One region of the Aquamicrobium terrae genome, then DNA from elsewhere that is predicted to be linked to it. Evidence: predicted binding sites of a transcription regulator. Region 1 holds the regulator's gene; each other region holds the start of a gene.

Region 1 (5,782 bases):
CCGACGATGCCCTCCATCGAGCCCACCGACAGGTCGATGTTGCGCAGCACGATGACCAGCACCATGCCGGTGGCCATGATCGCCACCGAGGAGGTCTGCACCGACAGGTTCCACAGGTTGCGCGGCGTCAGGAACAGGCCGCCGGAAAGAAAATGCAGCACGATCCAGATGAGCACCAGCGCGCCGAGCATGCCCAGCATGCGGGTGTCGAGTTCCGTCGCCTTGAGGAAGCGGCCGAGCAGGCCGAGATCAGCCTCCCGCGCCCGGTCGGCCGTCGTCGCTGAGGTCGCATCGTTCATGGGTTCCTCCCGCCGGCCAGGACAGGCCGCCAAATGCGCCGCACGGTCATGCTAGAGCATCGGACCGAAAAGTGGAATCCGGTTTTCGGTGATTCCGATGCTCTATCAATAATTTGGATCGTCCTTTGTGCGTCCGGATGGACGCACGGCGATCCAGGGCAATTCCAGCAAAAGTGCATAGCGGTTTTGCAAGCCGGATCGGCAAGGCGCCCGGCTTCTCTCATCGGTTTCGAAGTTCGAGGATTTCATGCCGGGCACGCCACGGCAGATGGCCGCATTCAGGGCGGAAGCGCCGGAATCCCGGCGCTTCCGAAACCGGAACGGCTCAGTCGCAGGCAGCGACACTGCCCGCCGCGACGCCGGTGCAGACCGCATCCTTGGTGATCCAGCCGGCATCGATGACGACGTTGAGATTGTCCTTGGTGATCGCGACCGGCGTCAGGAACACCGACTTGACGGTGTTGCCGCCCGGCGTGGTGAAGTCCTGCACATTGGCGATGTCGGTCATCGCCTTGCCGTCGGCCAGTTCGCTGGCGATCTGCGCCGCGTTCTTGCCAAGCTCGCGCGCGTCCTTCCACACCGACACGGTCTGGGTGCCGAGCGCGATGCGGTTCAGCGCGGCATGGTCGCCGTCCTGGCCCGAAACCGGCACCGAGCCGGCAAGGCCCTGCGCCTGAAGCGCGGCGATGGCGCCACCGGCGGTGCCGTCATTGGAGGCCACCACCGCATCGACATTGTTGTCGTTGGCGGTCAGGAACTGCTCCATGTTCTTCTGGGCGTTGGCCGGCAGCCAGCCGTCCGTATAGGCCTCGCCGACATTCTTGATCTTGCCGGAATCGATGGCCTCCTTCAGCACTTCCATCTGGCCGGAGAACAGGAAATCGGCGTTCGGATCGGCGCCCGAGCCCTTGATGAAGACGTAGTTGCCCTCGGGCTTCAGCTTGAACACCTCGCTGGCCTGCAAGCGGCCGACTTCCTTGTTGTCGAAGGTGAGGTAGAAGACGTCCTTGTTCTCGATCAGGCGGTCATAGCCGACCACCGGGATGCCCTCGTCGAGCGCCTTCTGCACAGCCGGGCCGATGGCCGAGGCGTCCTGCGCCAGGATGATGAGCGCATTGGCGCCTTGGCTGATCAGGCTTTCGACATCGGTGAGCTGCTTGGAGGCCGACGACTGCGCGTCGGCCGAAATATACTTGTCGCCGGCGGCTTCGATGGCGGCCTTCATCGCCGCCTCATCGGTCTTCCAACGCTCTTCCTGGAAGTTCGACCAGGAAACGCCGATGACCTTGTCCTTGGCCTGCGCGGTGGCGACAAGCGTCAGCGACAAGGCGGCCCCTGCCAGAATGGCGGCCGTGAATTTCCTCATGATTTCCTCCCTGCGCCCAGCGGGCGCCACTGATCTGACCCGTTAAGCCGACTGGAGACTTTTTTCGAGCCTCGAAAAAAGTGTGGCGCAAGGACGGGACGGTGTCAACGGATTTCGTCGCCGTCGGGCTATTTATTTCGAAACTCGAATTAAATAATGACAGCACCCGGCGCTTCTGACACACTTGGCTGCCTGCTATGGGCGGCAAGCAGGACGGGAGGAGTTCGAAGGCCATGACCGTTGGAATGCGGCACGACGATCTGCGCCGGCGCAACCGCGCCATGGTGATCGCTGCCGCACGGCGCGGCGGACAGGTCTCGCGCACCGAGATCGCCGCCATCACCGGGCTCAGCCATTCCACCATCTCGGCCATTTCGTCCGACCTGATCGCCGAGGGCATATTGCTGGAAACGCGGCAGGAGCCGCCTGCCCTCAAGCGCGGCCGGCCGCAGGTCGGGCTTGCGCTCCATCCCCTGGCGGCATGCGTCGTCACGCTGATGCTGTCGCTGAACAGCCTGGCGGCCGTCAGCCTCGACTATGCCGGCAACCTTTTGGAGGAGGAGCAGCGCCGCCTCGACACGCGCGCCCTCCCCCGCGACGAACTGATCGCCGAATGCGTGGCCATGCTCCGCCGCCGGCTCGAACACAAGGCGCGCGAGGGCCGGCCGGTGCTGCGCATCGTGCTGGCCATACAGGGCATCACCGACGCGCAGGGCCGTTCCATGCTGTGGTCCCCGATCACGCCGCACACCGACATCCCCTTCACCGACCTGCTCGAAGCCGAGTTCTCCGTGCCGGTGACGGTGGAGAACGACTCCAACATGATGGCCGAGGCGTTGCGCTGGCGCGACCCCCAACGCTATCGCGACGACTTCATCGCCATCCTGCTGTCGCACGGCATCGGCATGGGGCTGGTGCTGAAGGGGGCGATGTTCACCGGCACCCATTCGTCCGGCGTCGAGTTCGGCCATATGGTCCACCGCCCCGACGGGGCGCTCTGCCGCTGCGGCCGGCGCGGCTGCATCGAGGCCTATGCCGGCAGCTACGCCATCTGGCGCAACGCCAGCGGCCACGACGAGAGCGAGGAGCCGCGCGGCGACATAGACGAGGCGGAAATGCGGGCGCTGGCCGACGCCGCCCGCGCGCAGGACGGGCCCGAGCGCCAGGCCTTCCGCATCGCCGGCGAGGCGCTGGGCTTCGGTCTCGGCAGCCTGTTCGCCCTCATCGACCCCGCCCCCGTGGCGCTGGTCGGACTGAACGCGGCCGCCTTCGACCTGATCGAGCCGGCGCTGCGCGAGGCGATCGCCAGGACCGCCGGCGGCCATCATTCGGGCTCGATCAGCTTCAGCATCGAGCCCGACCAGATCGCCCTGCTGCGCGAAGGCTGCGCCATGCGGGCGCTGACCCATGTCGACCACCAGATCTTCGCCTCGGGCAGGTCGGGCACGGAAGGCGCCGACTCGTCTCAGTCTTCCCTGATGGCGTAGCCCGAACCGCGCACGGTGCGGATGACATCCGGCATGCGACCGGTGTTGACGGCCTTGCGCAGCCGCCCGACATGCACGTCCACCGTGCGCTCGTCGATATAGATCGTCTCGCCCCAGACATTGTCGAGCAGTTGCCCGCGCGAGAACACCCGGCCGGGATGCTGCATCATGAATTCCAGCAGGCGGAATTCGGTGGGGCCGAGCTTGATCTCGCTCTTCTTGCGGTAGACGCGGTGCTGCTCGCGGTCGAGCACGATGTCGCCGACCTTGAGCACCGAGGACAGCACCTCGGGCTTGGCCCGGCGCAGCAGCGCCTTCACCCGCGCCACCAGCTCGGGCATGGAGAACGGCTTGACCAGATAGTCGTCGGCCCCGGTCGAGAGGCCGCGCACCCGGTCGCTCTCCTCGCCGCGCGCCGTCAGCATGATGATCGGCAGGCGCTCGGTCTGCTCGCGCATGCGCAGCCGCCGGCACAGTTCGATGCCGGAGATCGCCGGCACCATCCAGTCGAGCACCAGAAGATCGGGCACGTTTTCCTGCAACCGCAACTCGGCCTCGTCGCCGCGCGTGACGATCTCGACCTGATAGCCCTCGGCCTCGAGATTGTAGCGCAGGAGCACGCCCAGCGGCTCCTCATCCTCGACCACCATGATGCGGGGTGCGATCATGCCTCGTCTCCTCGAAACACTCAGGCCGCCGGCACTGGCACGCCGGTCTCGTCCTGCTTCGGCCGATGCGCCGGCAATTGCTCGCCGGTCAGCACATAATAGGCATTTTCGGCGATATTGGTCACATGGTCGCCGATCCGTTCCAGATTCTTGGCGCAGAACAGCAGATGCGTGCAGGCGGTGATGTTGCGCGCATCCTCCATCATATAGGTCAGCAATTCGCGGAACACCGACGTGTATTTGACGTCGATCAGTTCGTCCTCGTCGCGCAGCCGCACCAGTTCCTCAGGGTTGCGCGCGCCATACTGGTCGATCACGCCCTGCACCTGCTCCAGCACCAGTTCGGCCATGTCCTCGATGGAGCGGGCGAGGCCGCGCGGCATCGCCGACTTGCCCACGGCATCGACCCGCTTGGCGATGTTCTTGGCGAGGTCGCCGATCCGCTCCAGATCGCCGGCCATGCGGATGGCGCCGACCACGGCGCGCAGGTCCTGCGCCATCGGCTGGCGCTTGGCGATCAGCGTGATGGCGCGGTCGTCCAGGGTGCGCTGCAAGCTGTCCATGACGGCATCCTCGGAAACGACGCGCTGCGCCAGCGCCGTATCGGGAACGATCAGGCTCTGCGTCGCCTCGTCGACCATCGACCGCGCCAGACTGACCATGTCCCGCACCAGCCTTTCGATCTCCTGCAGATCGTCGTCGAAGGCGGTCACCGTATGGGCACCCATCATCCAATCCTCATCTGTTGGAACGCCAGCGCACTCAGCCGAAACGGCCGGTGATGTAGTCCTGCGTGCGCTTGTCGTCGGGGTTGGTGAACATCTTCTCCGTCGGCCCCTCCTCGACCAGATTGCCGAGATGGAACATGGCCGTGCGCTGCGAGACGCGCGCCGCCTGCTGCATGGAGTGGGTGACGATGACGATGGTGTAGTTCTCGCGCAGCTCGTCGATCAGCTCCTCGACGCGCGCCGTGGCGATCGGGTCGAGCGCCGAGCACGGCTCGTCCATCAGGATCACCTCCGGCGACACGGCGATGGCGCGCGCGATGCACAGGCGCTGCTGCTGGCCGCCCGACAGGCCGGTGCCCGGCTCGTGCAGCCGGTCCTTCACCTCGTTGAACAGGCCGGCCCGCTTGAGGCTCGATTCTACGATGGCGTCCAGTTCGGTCTTGCTGCGGGCAAGGCCGTGGATGCGCGGCCCGTAGGCCACGTTCTCGTAGATCGACTTCGGGAACGGGTTCGGCTTCTGGAACACCATGCCGACGCGCGAGCGCAGCTCGACCACGTCGATGTTGCGATCGTAGATGTCCTCGCCGTCCAGCGTGATCCTGCCGACCACGCGGGCGTTGTCGATGGTGTCGTTCATGCGGTTGAGGCAGCGCAGGAAGGTGGACTTGCCGCAGCCGGACGGGCCGATCAGCGCCGTCACCTGGTTCTGGCGCACCAGAAGGTCCACGTCGAACAGCGCCTGCTTGTCGCCGTAGAAGACGCCGACCTTCTCGCCCCGCATCTTGACGGTTTCCGGGGCGGCGGCCGTCCTGTCGTTCACTGCGGTTTCGATGCTTGCTTCGCTCATGATGTTCACGGGTGTTGTTTCCTTGATCTACCAGCGCCGTTCGAAGCGCCGGCGCAGCAGAATTGCGGCCAGGTTCATCGCGGCAAGGAAAAGCAGAAGGATGATGATGGCGCCGGAGGTGCGTTCCACGAAGGCGCGCTCGGCCTCGTTGGCCCACATGTAGATCTGCACCGGCAGCGCGGTGGCCGGGTCCATCGGCGTCGCCGGATAGTCGGCCACGAAGGCCACCATGCCGATCAGCAGCAGCGGCGCGGTTTCGCCCAGCGCCTGCGCCAGGCCGATGATGGTGCCGGTGAGGATGCCGGGTGCGGCCAGCGGCAGCACGTGGTGGAACACGGTCTGCATCTTGGAGGCGCCGATGCCAAGCGCGCCGGCGCGGATCGATGG
Region 2 (5,782 bases), 260 kb from region 1:
GCGGGCTGGTGGTGTTCGTGCATGGCGGCTACTGGATGGGGCTCGACAAGAGCTATTGGTCGCATCTGGCGGCGGGGCCGGTCGCGCATGGCCATGCGGTGGCCATGCCCTCCTACACGCTCTGCCCCGACATTCGCATCGGCGGCATCGTGCGCGAAATCGCGTCCGCCATCGCCTTCGCAGCCGGCGAGATCGACGGCCCGCTGCGGCTCACCGGCCATTCCGCCGGCGGCCATTTGGTATCGCGCATGGCAAGCGCCGGCGCGCCGCTGCCCGAGCCGTTACGGGCCCGCATCCGCCATGTCGTGTCGATCTCCGGCGTGCACGATCTGCGGCCGCTGATGCGCACCGGCATGAACGAGACGCTCCACATCGACGAAAGCGAGGCGCTGGCCGAGAGCCCGGCCCTGCTGCGGCCCCGCGAAGGCATCCGCCTCACCTGCTGGGTGGGCGGGGCCGAGCGGGCCGAGTTCCTGCGCCAGAACGCCCTGCTGGCCAACATCTGGACCGGCCTCGGCGCGCGCACCGCCGCCGTGGCCGAGCCCGACCGGCATCACTTCAACGTCATCGACGGCCTCGCCGATCCGGACCATGCCTTGACCCGGACCCTGCTTGGCGACTGACCGCCGCATTTTCCGGGCTCACTCTCTCTGGCTCTTCTTTTGCGAAATAACGATTGCATTTTTTTGCAATCGTATTTATGCAGATTTCAAGATGTGATCCGGTCAAGCAACCGGCAAGCCAGAGGAATCGCTGCATGAGCAACAAGCCGGATGTTACCGCCTTCTTCGATCCGCGCACATGGTCGGTGCAATATGTCGTGGCAGATCCGGCGACCGGCAAATGCGCCATCATCGACCCGGTCTACGACTTCGACGAGAAGTCCGGCCAGACCGCCTCCACCAATGCCGACCGCATCCTCGATTTCGTCCGCGAGAGGGGGCTGGCCGTCGAATGGATCCTCGACACCCATCCCCATGCCGACCATTTCTCCGCCGCCCACTACCTCAGGCAGAAGACCGGGGCGCCGACCGCCATCGGCGAGAAGATCGTCGAGGTGCAGAAGCTCTGGAAAGGCTTCTACAACTGGCCCGATTTCCCCGCCGACGGCTCGCAATGGGACCGGCTGTTCGCCGACGGCGACACCTTCATGGTGGGTTCCATCCCGGCCCGCGTCATGTTCTCGCCCGGCCACACGCTGGCCTCGATCACCTATGTCATCGGCGATGCCGCCTTCGTCCACGACACGCTGTTCATGCCCGACAGCGGCACCGCCCGCGCCGATTTTCCCGGCGGCAGCGCCTCGGCGCTGTGGACATCGATCCAGGCAATCCTTGCCCTGCCCGACGACACCCGCATCTTCACCGGTCACGACTATCAGCCGGGCGGGCGCGAACCGCTGTGGGAATCGACCGTGGCCGAGCAAAAGGCGAAGAACACCCACATGTCGAAATATCTCACCGAGGCCGACTATGTCGCCGCCCGCCAGGCGCGCGACGCCACCTTGCCGATGCCCAAGCTGATCCTGCAATCCTTGCAGGTGAACACCAATGGCGGCCGCCTGCCCGAGCCGGAGGCCAACGGAACGCGTTATCTCAAGATACCGCTCGACCTCCTGAAAGGCGCACCATGGGGATGATCGTGACCGCTGCCGGAACCCTGTCCTGCGAGGCCGCCAACCTCAAGGCCCATGTCGACGAGGCATCGGCCTTCCTCAAGAAGCTGTCCAACCCGGACCGGCTGCTGGTGTGCTGCGCGCTGGTCGACGGCGAGCGCTCGGTGCGCGAACTGGAGGACCTTCTCGGCATCCGCCAGCCGGGCCTGTCGCAGCAGCTTGCCGAACTGCGCGAGGCGGAGCTGATCGTCAGCCGCAAGGAAGGCAAGCAGGTATTCTACCGGCTGGCCGACCAGCGCATCGCGCCCTTCATCCACACCATGCACGCCCTGTTCTGCCAGGTTCCGTGCCCGCAGCCGCAGTGAGAAAGCCGCGCAGATGACCGAATTCACGCCTTTCCTGTCGCTCGCCGGCGGCGCGCTGATCGGCCTGGCAGCGGTGCTGCTCATGGCCCTGCACGGGCGCATCGCCGGCATTTCCGGCATCGTCGGCGGCATCCTCCCGCCGCCGGCCGCCGACTGGGGCTGGCGCGCCGCCTTCCTTGTCGGCGCGGTTGCCGCCCCTGCCCTCCTCATCGCCTTGTCCGGTTACACGATCCCCTTCGACAGCCCGGCCGGAACGCCGTGGCTGATCGGCGGCGGGTTGCTCGTCGGCGTCGGCGTCACCCTCGGTTCCGGCTGCACCTCCGGCCATGGCGTGTGCGGGATGGCGCGGCTGTCGGCGCGCTCCATCGCCGCCACGCTGACCTTCATGGCCGCGACCGGCATCACCGTCTATGTCGTGCGTCACCTTCTGGGAGGCATATGATGGCCCGCGTCCTGGTCGCGCTGCTGATCGGCCTCGTCTTCGGCACCGGCATCGCGCTTTCCGGCATGATCAACCCGGCCAAGGTGCTGAACTTCTTCGATGTCGCCGGAAGCTGGGACCCGTCGCTCGCCTTCGTCATGGGCGGCGCGCTGGCCGTCACCGCCATCGGCTACCGGCTGGTGCTGAAGCGACCGGCGCCGCTGCTCGACGCGCGTTTCCATCTGCCGGCGCGCAGGGACATCGACCTGCCGCTTTTGGCAGGCGCCGGCCTGTTCGGCATCGGCTGGGGCATTGCCGGCTTCTGCCCCGGCGGCTCGATCCCGGCATTGGGGCTCGGCGAGCCCGCCGCCCTGATCTTCGTGGCCGCTATGGCCTGCGGCATCGCCGCCACGCGGCTCATCCGCCGCTGAAACGACAAACAAAAAAGCGCGGGTCGGGGCCCGCGCTTCTTGTTGGATAGGGAGCGAGATCTATTCCTCGTCGTCTTCGTCCTTGTCGGCGCCCTTAAGCGCCGAGAGCTTGGCGAAGACGGCATCGGCGTCGAGCTCCGCATCCTCGTCGCGCGGCGCTTCGGCCTGCGGGTCCAGGCGCTCGGTGAGCGAGGCCGGCAGCAGCGTGTCGCCGGTCGGCGGCAGTTGCTCACGGTTGCGCGAGGCGCGCTGCACCTCGATGTCGAGGTCGATCTGCGAGGTCAGGCCCAGCGTCACCGGGTCCATCGGCACCAGATTGGCCGAGTTCCAGTGGCTGCGGTTGCGGATCTGCTCGATGGTCGACTTGGTGGTGCCGACCAGACGCGAAATCTGCGCATCCTTGAGTTCGGGATGGTTGCGCACCAGCCACAGGATGGCGTTGGGGCGGTCCTGGCGCTTGGACAGCGGCGTGTAGCGCGGGCCCTTGCGCTTGGTCTCCGGCACCCGCACCTTCGGCTCGGAAAGCTTCAGGCGATGGTTCGGGTCCTTCTCGCCGCGCGCGATCTCCTCGCGGCTGAGCTGGCCGGTGATCACCGGGTCCATGCCCTTGATGCCCTGCGCCGACTCGCCGTCCGCGATCGCCTTCACCTCGAGCGGGTGCAGACCGCAGAACTGGGCGATCTGGTCGAAGGACAGCGCGGTGTTGTCGACCAGCCAGACGGCCGTCGCCTTCGGCATGAGAAGCGTGTTTGCCATCGAATAAAATCCTCTCGTTCGCCCGCGTCCCGTTACGCGGGCGGTGGTTTTACAAGCCACCGAAAAAGGGAAAATCCGTGCCCCTATAACCGCGTTCGCGCCCGAGGGCAAGAAAATCCGGCGCGAAAACCGCCGCCGGCGCATCGTCATGCAAGTGTCGTGGAAGCGTCATCGCACTGAAATACCGGTGGCACAAAGGGAATACGCATCTTCTCAGAAGGGAAAGAGGTCCCATGCGCACCCGCTCGTCACTTGTCGCGGCAATGGCCGCACTCGCCGCTTCCGTATCGCTGCCGGCTCACGCCGACCAGGTCTTCAACCGGATCGCCACCTTCCCGGTCGCGTCCAACCTGCCCGAAGGCGCCGATCCGGCAACGCCCACCTCGTCCGAAATCATCACCGCCACCGAAGACGGCAACACGCTCGTCTATTCCGACAGCCCGCTGGGCGCCGTCGGCTTCGTCGACATCAGCGACCCGAAAGCGCCGAAGGCCGGCGGCATCGTCAAGATCGACGGCGAGCCGACCTCGGTCGTGATGGTCGGCGCAAAAGTGCTGGCCGGCGTCAACACCTCGAAAAGCAAGCAGGAGCCGTCGGGCAACTTGTCGGTCATCGACATCGCCTCGAAGGCGGTCGAGACGTCCTGCGATCTCGGCGGCCAGCCGGACTCCGTGGCGCTGAGCAAGGACGGCCGCTTCCTCGCCGTCGCCATCGAGAACGAGCGCGACGAGGAGCTGAACGACGGCGCAATCCCGCAAATGCCGTCCGGCAACCTGAAGATCATATCGCTGAAGGCCGGCATGCCCGATTGCGGCGCCATCCGCACCGTCGAGCTGACCGGCCTTGCCGAGATCGCGCCCGAGGACGCCGAACCCGAATTCGTCGACTTCAACGAGGCCGGCGAGATCGCAGTGACCCTGCAGGAGAACAATCACATCGCCATCGTCAATGCCGAGACCGGCGCGGTCGTCTCGCACTTCTCGGCCGGAGCGGTGACGCTCGAAAACGTCGATACGAAGAAGGACGGCAGGCTTTCCTTCACCGGCAAGGTCGAGAACGCGCTGCGCGAGCCCGATGCGGTCAAGTGGCTCGACAACGACCGCCTCGTCATTGCCAATGAGGGCGACTACAAGGGCGGTTCGCGCGGCTTCACCATCTTCTCCAAGGCCGGCGAAGTGCTCCATGAATCCGGCGCCGGCTTCGAGCATATCGCGGCACGGCTCGGCCACTATCCCGAGCACCGCAACAAGAAGGGCATCGAGCCCGAAGGCATGGAGGTCGGCACCTATGGCTATGGCGAGCAGAAACTGGTCTTCGTCGGCGCCGAGCGCGCCTCGCTGGTCGGCGTCTACGAGGATACCGGCGCGGAGCCGAAATTCCTCCAGGCCCTGCCATCGGGCATCGGCCCCGAGGGTCTGCTGGCGCTGCCGGCCCGCAACCTCTTCGTCACCGCCAACGAGACCGACCTGGTCGAGGACGGCGGCGCCCGCTCGCATGTCATGATCTTCGAGCGCGCCGAGGGCGAGGCCGCCTATCCGATGCTCCAGTCCGAGCCCGACGCCAACGGCCTGCCGATCGGCTGGGGCGCGCTATCCGGCCTCGCCGCCGACCCTGAGACGCAAGGCAGGCTGTATGCGGTATCGGATTCGGTCTATGGCGGCGAGCCGGCGATCTTCACCATCGACGCCACCCAGACCCCGGCCCGCATCGTTGCCAAGACCGTCATCACCCGCGGCGGCAATACGGCCCAGAAGCTCGACCTCGAAGGCATTGCCTCCGACGGCGAGGGCGGCTTCTGGCTGGCCAATGAGGGCGACGCCGCCAAGCTGGTGCCGCACGCCATCTTCCGCGTCGACGCCGAGGGCGAGATCAGGCAGGAGATCGCCCTGCCGGCCGAACTGATCGCCCACCAGACCCGCTTCGGCCTCGAAGGCGTCACCACCGTGGGCGAAGGCGACGAGCTGATGCTGATCGCCGCCGTGCAGCGCGAATGGGGCGACGACCCCAAGGGCGAGGTCAAGCTGCTCGCCTACAAGCCGAAGGCAAAAGACTGGTCGGCGGTGCGCTATCCGCTGGAAAAGGCCGAAAGCGGCTGGATGGGCCTGTCGGAAATCACCGCCCATGACGGCAGGCTCTACATCGTCGAGCGCGACAATCTGATCGGCGACGCGGCCAAGGTGAAACGCGTCTACGC
Region 3 (5,782 bases), 1.1 Mb from region 1:
GGAAGCCGGTGTAGTAGGGATGGCTGATGCCAGCGGTCTTGAAGACATGCAGCGGCAGGAAGGCGGGGCTTACCGCGCCGAGGTCCTTCGCCTGGCCCGAACGATTCGACCATACGACCAGCGGTGTCGTGCGATGCAGGCGCATGTTCTCCGGCGTGTCCCTGCGCGGCGCTACGTTCGTCTTGAGGAAGCCGGTCTCGACATAGACGGGGCCGAGCGGCGGCAGATGGTCGCCGAAGAAGGCGATGACGGTCGGCCGCTCGCGCTTGCTGGCCCAGTCGATCAGGCGCTGCAGTTCGCGGTCCGAATCGGCCATGCCCTCGGCGAAACTCTGGAGGGAGGAGCGCGCCCAGTCGCTGGTCAGGGCGTTCACGCTGTGGGTGGCGTTGCCGTAGCGGTTCGGCTCGTAGGGGCCGTGATTCTGCAGGCTGACGGCGAACAGGAACAGCGGGTTCTCGGCCGCATCGGCTGACGCGATGATCTCGTCGGTCATCGCCTCGTCGGAAATCAGCAGCCCGCGCTTGGCGTTGCTTGCCATGGTCTTTTCCGAGCGGAATTCGTCAAAGCCGAAGGCCTTGTAGACATTGGACCGGTTCCAGAACCATTCCGTGCCGGGATGGATGGCAAGCGTCTGGTAGCCCTCGGAACGCAGGAAGGTCGCCATCGAAGGCAGCGGCTTGCGCACATATTGCTGGTAGGGAATGCTGCCGGCGGGCAGGAAGGCGTTGGAGAAGCCGGTCAGCGCCTCGAACTCGACATTGGCGGTCATCCCGCCGAACTCGGGCGAGAACATTTCGCCGGACTGGAGCGCGCGGGTCGAGGGGATCGGGTCCGGTGAGATGGTGACGCCGGGGAGCTTGCCCGCATCCCAGAACGATTCGCTCATCACCATGATGATGTCGGGGCGCTCGTCCGGCAGGGCGGAATCGACGGCGGGCTTCGGCATGGCATCGATCGCCTTGTCCGAATAGCCATTCGGCGCCGCGACATGCGCCATCGGTACGTTGAGGGCGAAGGCGAGCGTGAAGCCGTTGCTGGCGTAGTTCTCCTTCTGGTCCCACATCATCGGGATGATCTGGAGGCGGTCGCGAGTCCAGGAAAACGTCGCATAGTCCATCAGCGAGACGAAGAAGGCGAGGGCGGGTAGCGCCAGCACGAGCCGCGCCGCGCGTCCCTTGTAGCTCATCCGCGACACCCGGCGCTGCACGAAGCGCCAAGCGTACATGAAGAGAGTGAGGGCCATGACGATGCCGAGTGCCATCCCGGCGCCCGTCCACGGCCGCTCGCGCAACAGCAGCGGCATCAGCTCGAAGATCTGGCGGGCGTACAGGAAATCCGTCGGGTAGAGCGGGTCGCCAAGATAGAGCGACTTCTGGTAGCCGACGAAGGCCAGCGTCAGGGTGAGCGGCGCGACAATGAGCAATCCCAGCCAGGCGCGCCCCAGCAGCGCGTCCAGCCCGAGCAAAATGAGGGCGAAGACGAGCACCGTCGTCCAGCCGGGCTTGTAGGGCTGGGCGAAGAAGGTGATGGCGCTGGCGAAATCGCCGCGGAATACGCATTCTATGGCAAATACCAGCAGGGCCGAAGCCAGAACCATGAACAGCGCATGGCGGAAGCTCGAAAACAGGACGGCACGACCCCTGCGGGCGGTTTTTCCACCTGCTGGCGGTGCCTTTTCAACAAAATCTGGTCTGCCGTTCGCCAACTCACAATTCCCCGGTAAACGCCACTGTCATGCAACTGTCATGCATATGTCACGAAAAGCTATGGCGTGTGGCGAAATTGGGAAGAGCCGGCGAAAGAATCGTGTTCCGTTTTAACGATACGTGATCCCTTGCAGGGCATGGGGATGCGGGTTTTGCGGGTGTTCCGGCGTCGCCGCCGGGGCGCCAAACAGTTCCTGAACTGCCGAGGCCGGACCATCGGCGAACGATGGCCCGGCCTCGGTGTTGATCGCGGTGAGAAGGCTTTGGCCTACTCGGCCAGCGCGGCCTTGATCCTCTCGGCATTGGCCGCCAGGACCTCGGCCTTTTCCATCTCGCCGCTGTGCTTGTTCAGGGGCACGCCGTCGAAGCGCGGAATGACGTGGACGTGCAGGTGGAAGACGGTCTGCCCGGCCGCAGGCTCGTTGAACTGCGAGACGACGACACCGTCCGCGGCGAACGCCTTCTTCACCGCCTTCGCCACCTTCTGCACGGTCTTGAAGAGAACGCCGAGCGATTCAGGGTCGGCATCGTACAGGTTGCGCGACGGGGCCTTGGGCAGCACCAGCGTGTGGCCGATGCCCTGCGGCATCACATCCATGATCGCAACCGTATGTTCGTCTTCATAGACGCGATAAGACGGAATTTCGTCGCGCAGAAGTCTGGCGAAAATATTAGTGGTGTCGTAGGCCATGCTTGTTTCTCGTCCTCTGCTCGGGGGCATAATCATCTCGCACCGGCGTGCGAATCAAGGGTGAGTGGCAGTGCTCCTGAACTATATTTACCTGCTCGTGGCGATCATGTTCGAGGTGGTCGCGACAACCGCGCTGAAGGAAACGCAAGGATTCACGCGCCTTGTCCCTTCGCTGGTCACCGTCGTCGGCTATGCATGCGCCTTCTTTTTCCTGGCGCTGCCCCTGCGCACCATGCCGGTCGGCATCGTCTACGCCATCTGGAGCGGCGCCGGCATCATCTTCATCACCACCATCGGCTGGGTGTGGTTCCGGCAGATGCTGGACCTGCCGGCGCTGGCCGGCATGGCCCTGATCCTCACCGGCGTGGTGATCATCAATCTGTTTTCGAAGACGCTCGTTCATTGAGCGGCACTTCGTCCTTGCGGAAGGGCGTATGTCCGGCCAGATATTCGTTCATCCTGGCTACGTCGCGCCGTTCCTGACGAAGATAGTCCGCCACCGCGCGCCGGAAGGCGGGATGGGCGATGTAGTGCGCGGAATGGGTGGTGACGGGGCGATAGCCGCGCGCCAGCTTGTGCTCGCCCTGGGCGCCCGCCTCGACCACCTTGAGCTTGTTGGCGATGGCGAAGTCGATGGCCTGATGGTAGCAGACCTCGAAATGCAGGAAGGGATGGTCCTCGACGCAGCCCCAGTTGCGGCCATAGAGCGTGTCCGAGCCGATGAAGTTGATGGCCCCGGCGATGTAGCGCCCGTGGCGTTTCGCCATCACCAGCAGGATATCCTGGGGCATGCGCTCGCCGATCAGCGAAAAGAACCGGCGGGTGAGATAGGGCCGGCCCCATTTGCGCCCGCCGGTATCCATGTAGAAGGCGAAGAAGTCGTCCCAGACCCGCTCGGTCAGGTCGCTGCCCGTCAGCCAGTCGATGGTGATGCCGTTGCCCAGCGCTTCGCGCCGTTCCCGCTTCAGGGCCTTGCGCTTGCGTGAAGCCAGCGTGGCAAGGAAATCGTCGTAGCTGGCAAAGCCGTCGTTGAAAAAGTGGAACTGCTGGTCGGTGCGGTGCAGGTAACCGGCGGCTTCCAGCACGTCGACGTCTTCTTCGGGCAGGAAGGAAACATGGGCCGAGGACACGCCCAGCCTGTCGGTGACGATCCTGAGCGCCTCGGCAAGCCCGGCCTTGACGGACAGGGGATCATGGCCTTCGGCCACCAGCAGGCGAGGGCCGGTGGCAGGGGTGAACGGCACCGCGCATTGCAGCTTGGGATAATAGCGCCCGCCGGCGCGCTCGAAGGCATCGGCCCAGCCGTGGTCGAACACATATTCGCCCTGGCTGTGCGACTTGGCATAGCACGGCAAGGCGCCGAGCAGGTCTCCGCCGGAGGTTTCGAGGCGCAGATGATGCGGCTGCCAGCCGCTGTGCCCGCCGACACAGCCGGACTCCTCCAGCGCGCTCAAGAATGCAAACGAAACGAACGGGTTGTATGAATTTCCTGATTTCCTTTGGACACCTTGCAGCCTGTCCCATTCCTGCTGCGTGAAGGCGCCCATGCTGGTGGTGATGCGAACCGCATGCTCCGTCACCCTGCTTGTCGCCTGATCGTCGCCCTGATCCATGCGGTTTACTTAAGCCGCCGGCAGGCAGGTGCAAGCCCGCAACGGGTCAGGCGACCGCCAACGGAGGTTCGAATCCTTCGAATGTCATCTGGTCGGCATATTTGAAGGTAAGGTCGACGGCCGGCTGGTCGCGGATCGTCCATGTGATGACCGGCATGGCGAGCTTTCCGCGCACGAAGGAGATAAAGCGGTTGGGCAGGTCGCCGGCGGCATAGGACACGAATGCGATGTCGTGCGCCAGCATGGTGAAATGCGCTTCGATCTCGTGCTCGCGGCGCCCGCAGGCGGTAAGCCCGCCTGGGATGCCCGGGGCATGGCGGCTGAAATCGCGGATCAGCCAATGATCGAAGGACATGATCGCCGCTTCGCCCTGGTAGCGTTTCAGGCGTTCCCCGACCGCTTCGACAAGCCCGCCGTCCCGGCCCGGCGTGCCCTTCAGTTCGATCACCAGCGGCACGCGCCCTGCGGTCAGATCGAGCAACTCGTCCAGGGTCGGCGCATGATCGTCGGTGCCGCCGATCCGCAGTGCCGCCATTTCGGCAGCGGTGCGCTGCCAGACGAACCCGTCCTCTCCCGCCAGCCGTCTCAGGTCATGGTCGTGGAAGACCACGGGAACGCCGTCGGCGGTGAGATGCACGTCGCACTCGATGGCGTAGCCGCGATCGGCGGCTGCCGAAAACGCCGAAAGCGTATTCTCCCAGCGCCTGTTGTTGAGGTCGTGCAGGCCGCGATGGGCGATCGGACGGGCGGTGAGCCAGGAGAGGTCGGCCATCTGGGCTTATTCGACTTCGAGGATCGCCTCGACCTCGACCGAGGCGTTGAGCGGCAGAGCCGCCATGCCGATGGCCACGCGGGCATGCTTGCCGCGTTCGCCAAGCACGGCGACGAAGAAGTCGGATGCGCCGTTGCCGACCAGGTGCTGTTCGGTGAAGGTCGGGGCGGAGGCGACATAGACGGTGATCTTCACCAGCCGCTTGATCTTCTCCAGATCGCCGAGCGCGGCCTTGGCCTGCGCCAGCACATTGACGGCGCACAGTTTCGCGGCTTCCTGCCCGGCGGCCAGATCGACATCCTTGCCGAGCAGGCCGGTGACGGCGAGCTTGCCGTCCTTGATCGGCAACTGGCCGGAAGGAAACAGCAGGTTTCCGCTTTGCACGAACGGAACATAGTTGGCGGCGGGCGCCGCAGCCACCGGCAAGGTCACGCCCAGATCATTCAGCCGCTTTTCGATTGTTTCGCTCATGGTAATTTCCTATTGCTGGATGCCCCGGTGGCGGTTCGGCCGAAAGTGCAATTTTTGCCTCGCTTCCGCCACGACTATTTTTATGCTTGGCCACATTCGCCGGCAGAACGGCTGGCCGCCACGATCGGAGCTTGTACATGCGCGCAACGCGCCTTGCCTATACCGTCCTCCTGCTTCCGATCACCTTTTCCACCGTTCCAGCCCTGGCCGGGCCGGTGTTGCAGCCGCACCGCGCCGTCTACGACATCTCTCTGAACAAGGCATCGGACCGCTCCGGCATCACCGGCATTTCCGGCCGTATGGTCTATGAGTTCAACGGTTCGCAATGCGACGGCTACACGGTCAAGTTCCGTCTGGTCACGCGCATCAGCACCGCCGACAGCATGCGCATGACCGACCAGCAGACGACGACCTTCGAGGATGGAGAGGGCAAGACCTTCTCCTTCGTCACCAAATCCTTCGTCGACCAGAACCTGGAAAAGGAAGTGAAGGGCACGGCCCGCCGCGAGCAGGATTCGATTCGCGTCGA

What was found. The regulator PhoB, encoded in region 1, activates phosphate uptake and scavenging genes when phosphate is short. The targets are predictions, from matches to a motif close to TGTCATNNANCTGTCAT.
Region 2: the regulator PhoB is predicted to act here: its motif matches at 3,733-3,749, upstream of ACVCNR_RS08625 (esterase-like activity of phytase family protein).
Region 3: the regulator PhoB is predicted to act here: its motif matches at 1,731-1,747, upstream of ACVCNR_RS02065 (LTA synthase family protein).

The regions. Positions count from the first base shown of each region.
Region 1 is NZ_JBRKLZ010000001.1:1,445,920-1,451,701, forward strand. Features, by position in the region: gene ACVCNR_RS07345 (sugar ABC transporter permease) at 1-299, opposite strand, end outside; gene xylF (D-xylose ABC transporter substrate-binding protein) at 625-1,665, opposite strand; gene ACVCNR_RS07355 (ROK family protein) at 1,899-3,152, shown strand; gene phoB (phosphate regulon transcriptional regulator PhoB) at 3,131-3,820, opposite strand; gene phoU (phosphate signaling complex protein PhoU) at 3,841-4,548, opposite strand; gene pstB (phosphate ABC transporter ATP-binding protein PstB) at 4,583-5,404, opposite strand; gene pstA (phosphate ABC transporter permease PstA) at 5,423-5,782, opposite strand, start outside.
Region 2 is NZ_JBRKLZ010000001.1:1,705,823-1,711,604, forward strand. Features, by position in the region: gene ACVCNR_RS08595 (hormone-sensitive lipase) at 1-623, shown strand, start outside; gene ACVCNR_RS08600 (MBL fold metallo-hydrolase) at 758-1,639, shown strand; gene ACVCNR_RS08605 (ArsR/SmtB family transcription factor) at 1,636-1,980, shown strand; gene ACVCNR_RS08610 (YeeE/YedE family protein) at 1,994-2,422, shown strand; gene ACVCNR_RS08615 (DUF6691 family protein) at 2,422-2,832, shown strand; gene ACVCNR_RS08620 (DUF1013 domain-containing protein) at 2,893-3,588, opposite strand; gene ACVCNR_RS08625 (esterase-like activity of phytase family protein) at 3,822-5,782, shown strand, end outside.
Region 3 is NZ_JBRKLZ010000001.1:380,708-386,489, reverse strand. Features, by position in the region: gene ACVCNR_RS02065 (LTA synthase family protein) at 1-1,597, opposite strand, end outside; gene ACVCNR_RS02060 (HIT domain-containing protein) at 1,975-2,397, opposite strand; gene ACVCNR_RS02055 (DMT family transporter) at 2,474-2,803, shown strand; gene ACVCNR_RS02050 (GNAT family N-acetyltransferase) at 2,772-4,010, opposite strand; gene ACVCNR_RS02045 (glycerophosphodiester phosphodiesterase) at 4,057-4,782, opposite strand; gene ACVCNR_RS02040 (RidA family protein) at 4,789-5,253, opposite strand; gene ACVCNR_RS02035 (cell envelope integrity EipB family protein) at 5,391-5,782, shown strand, end outside.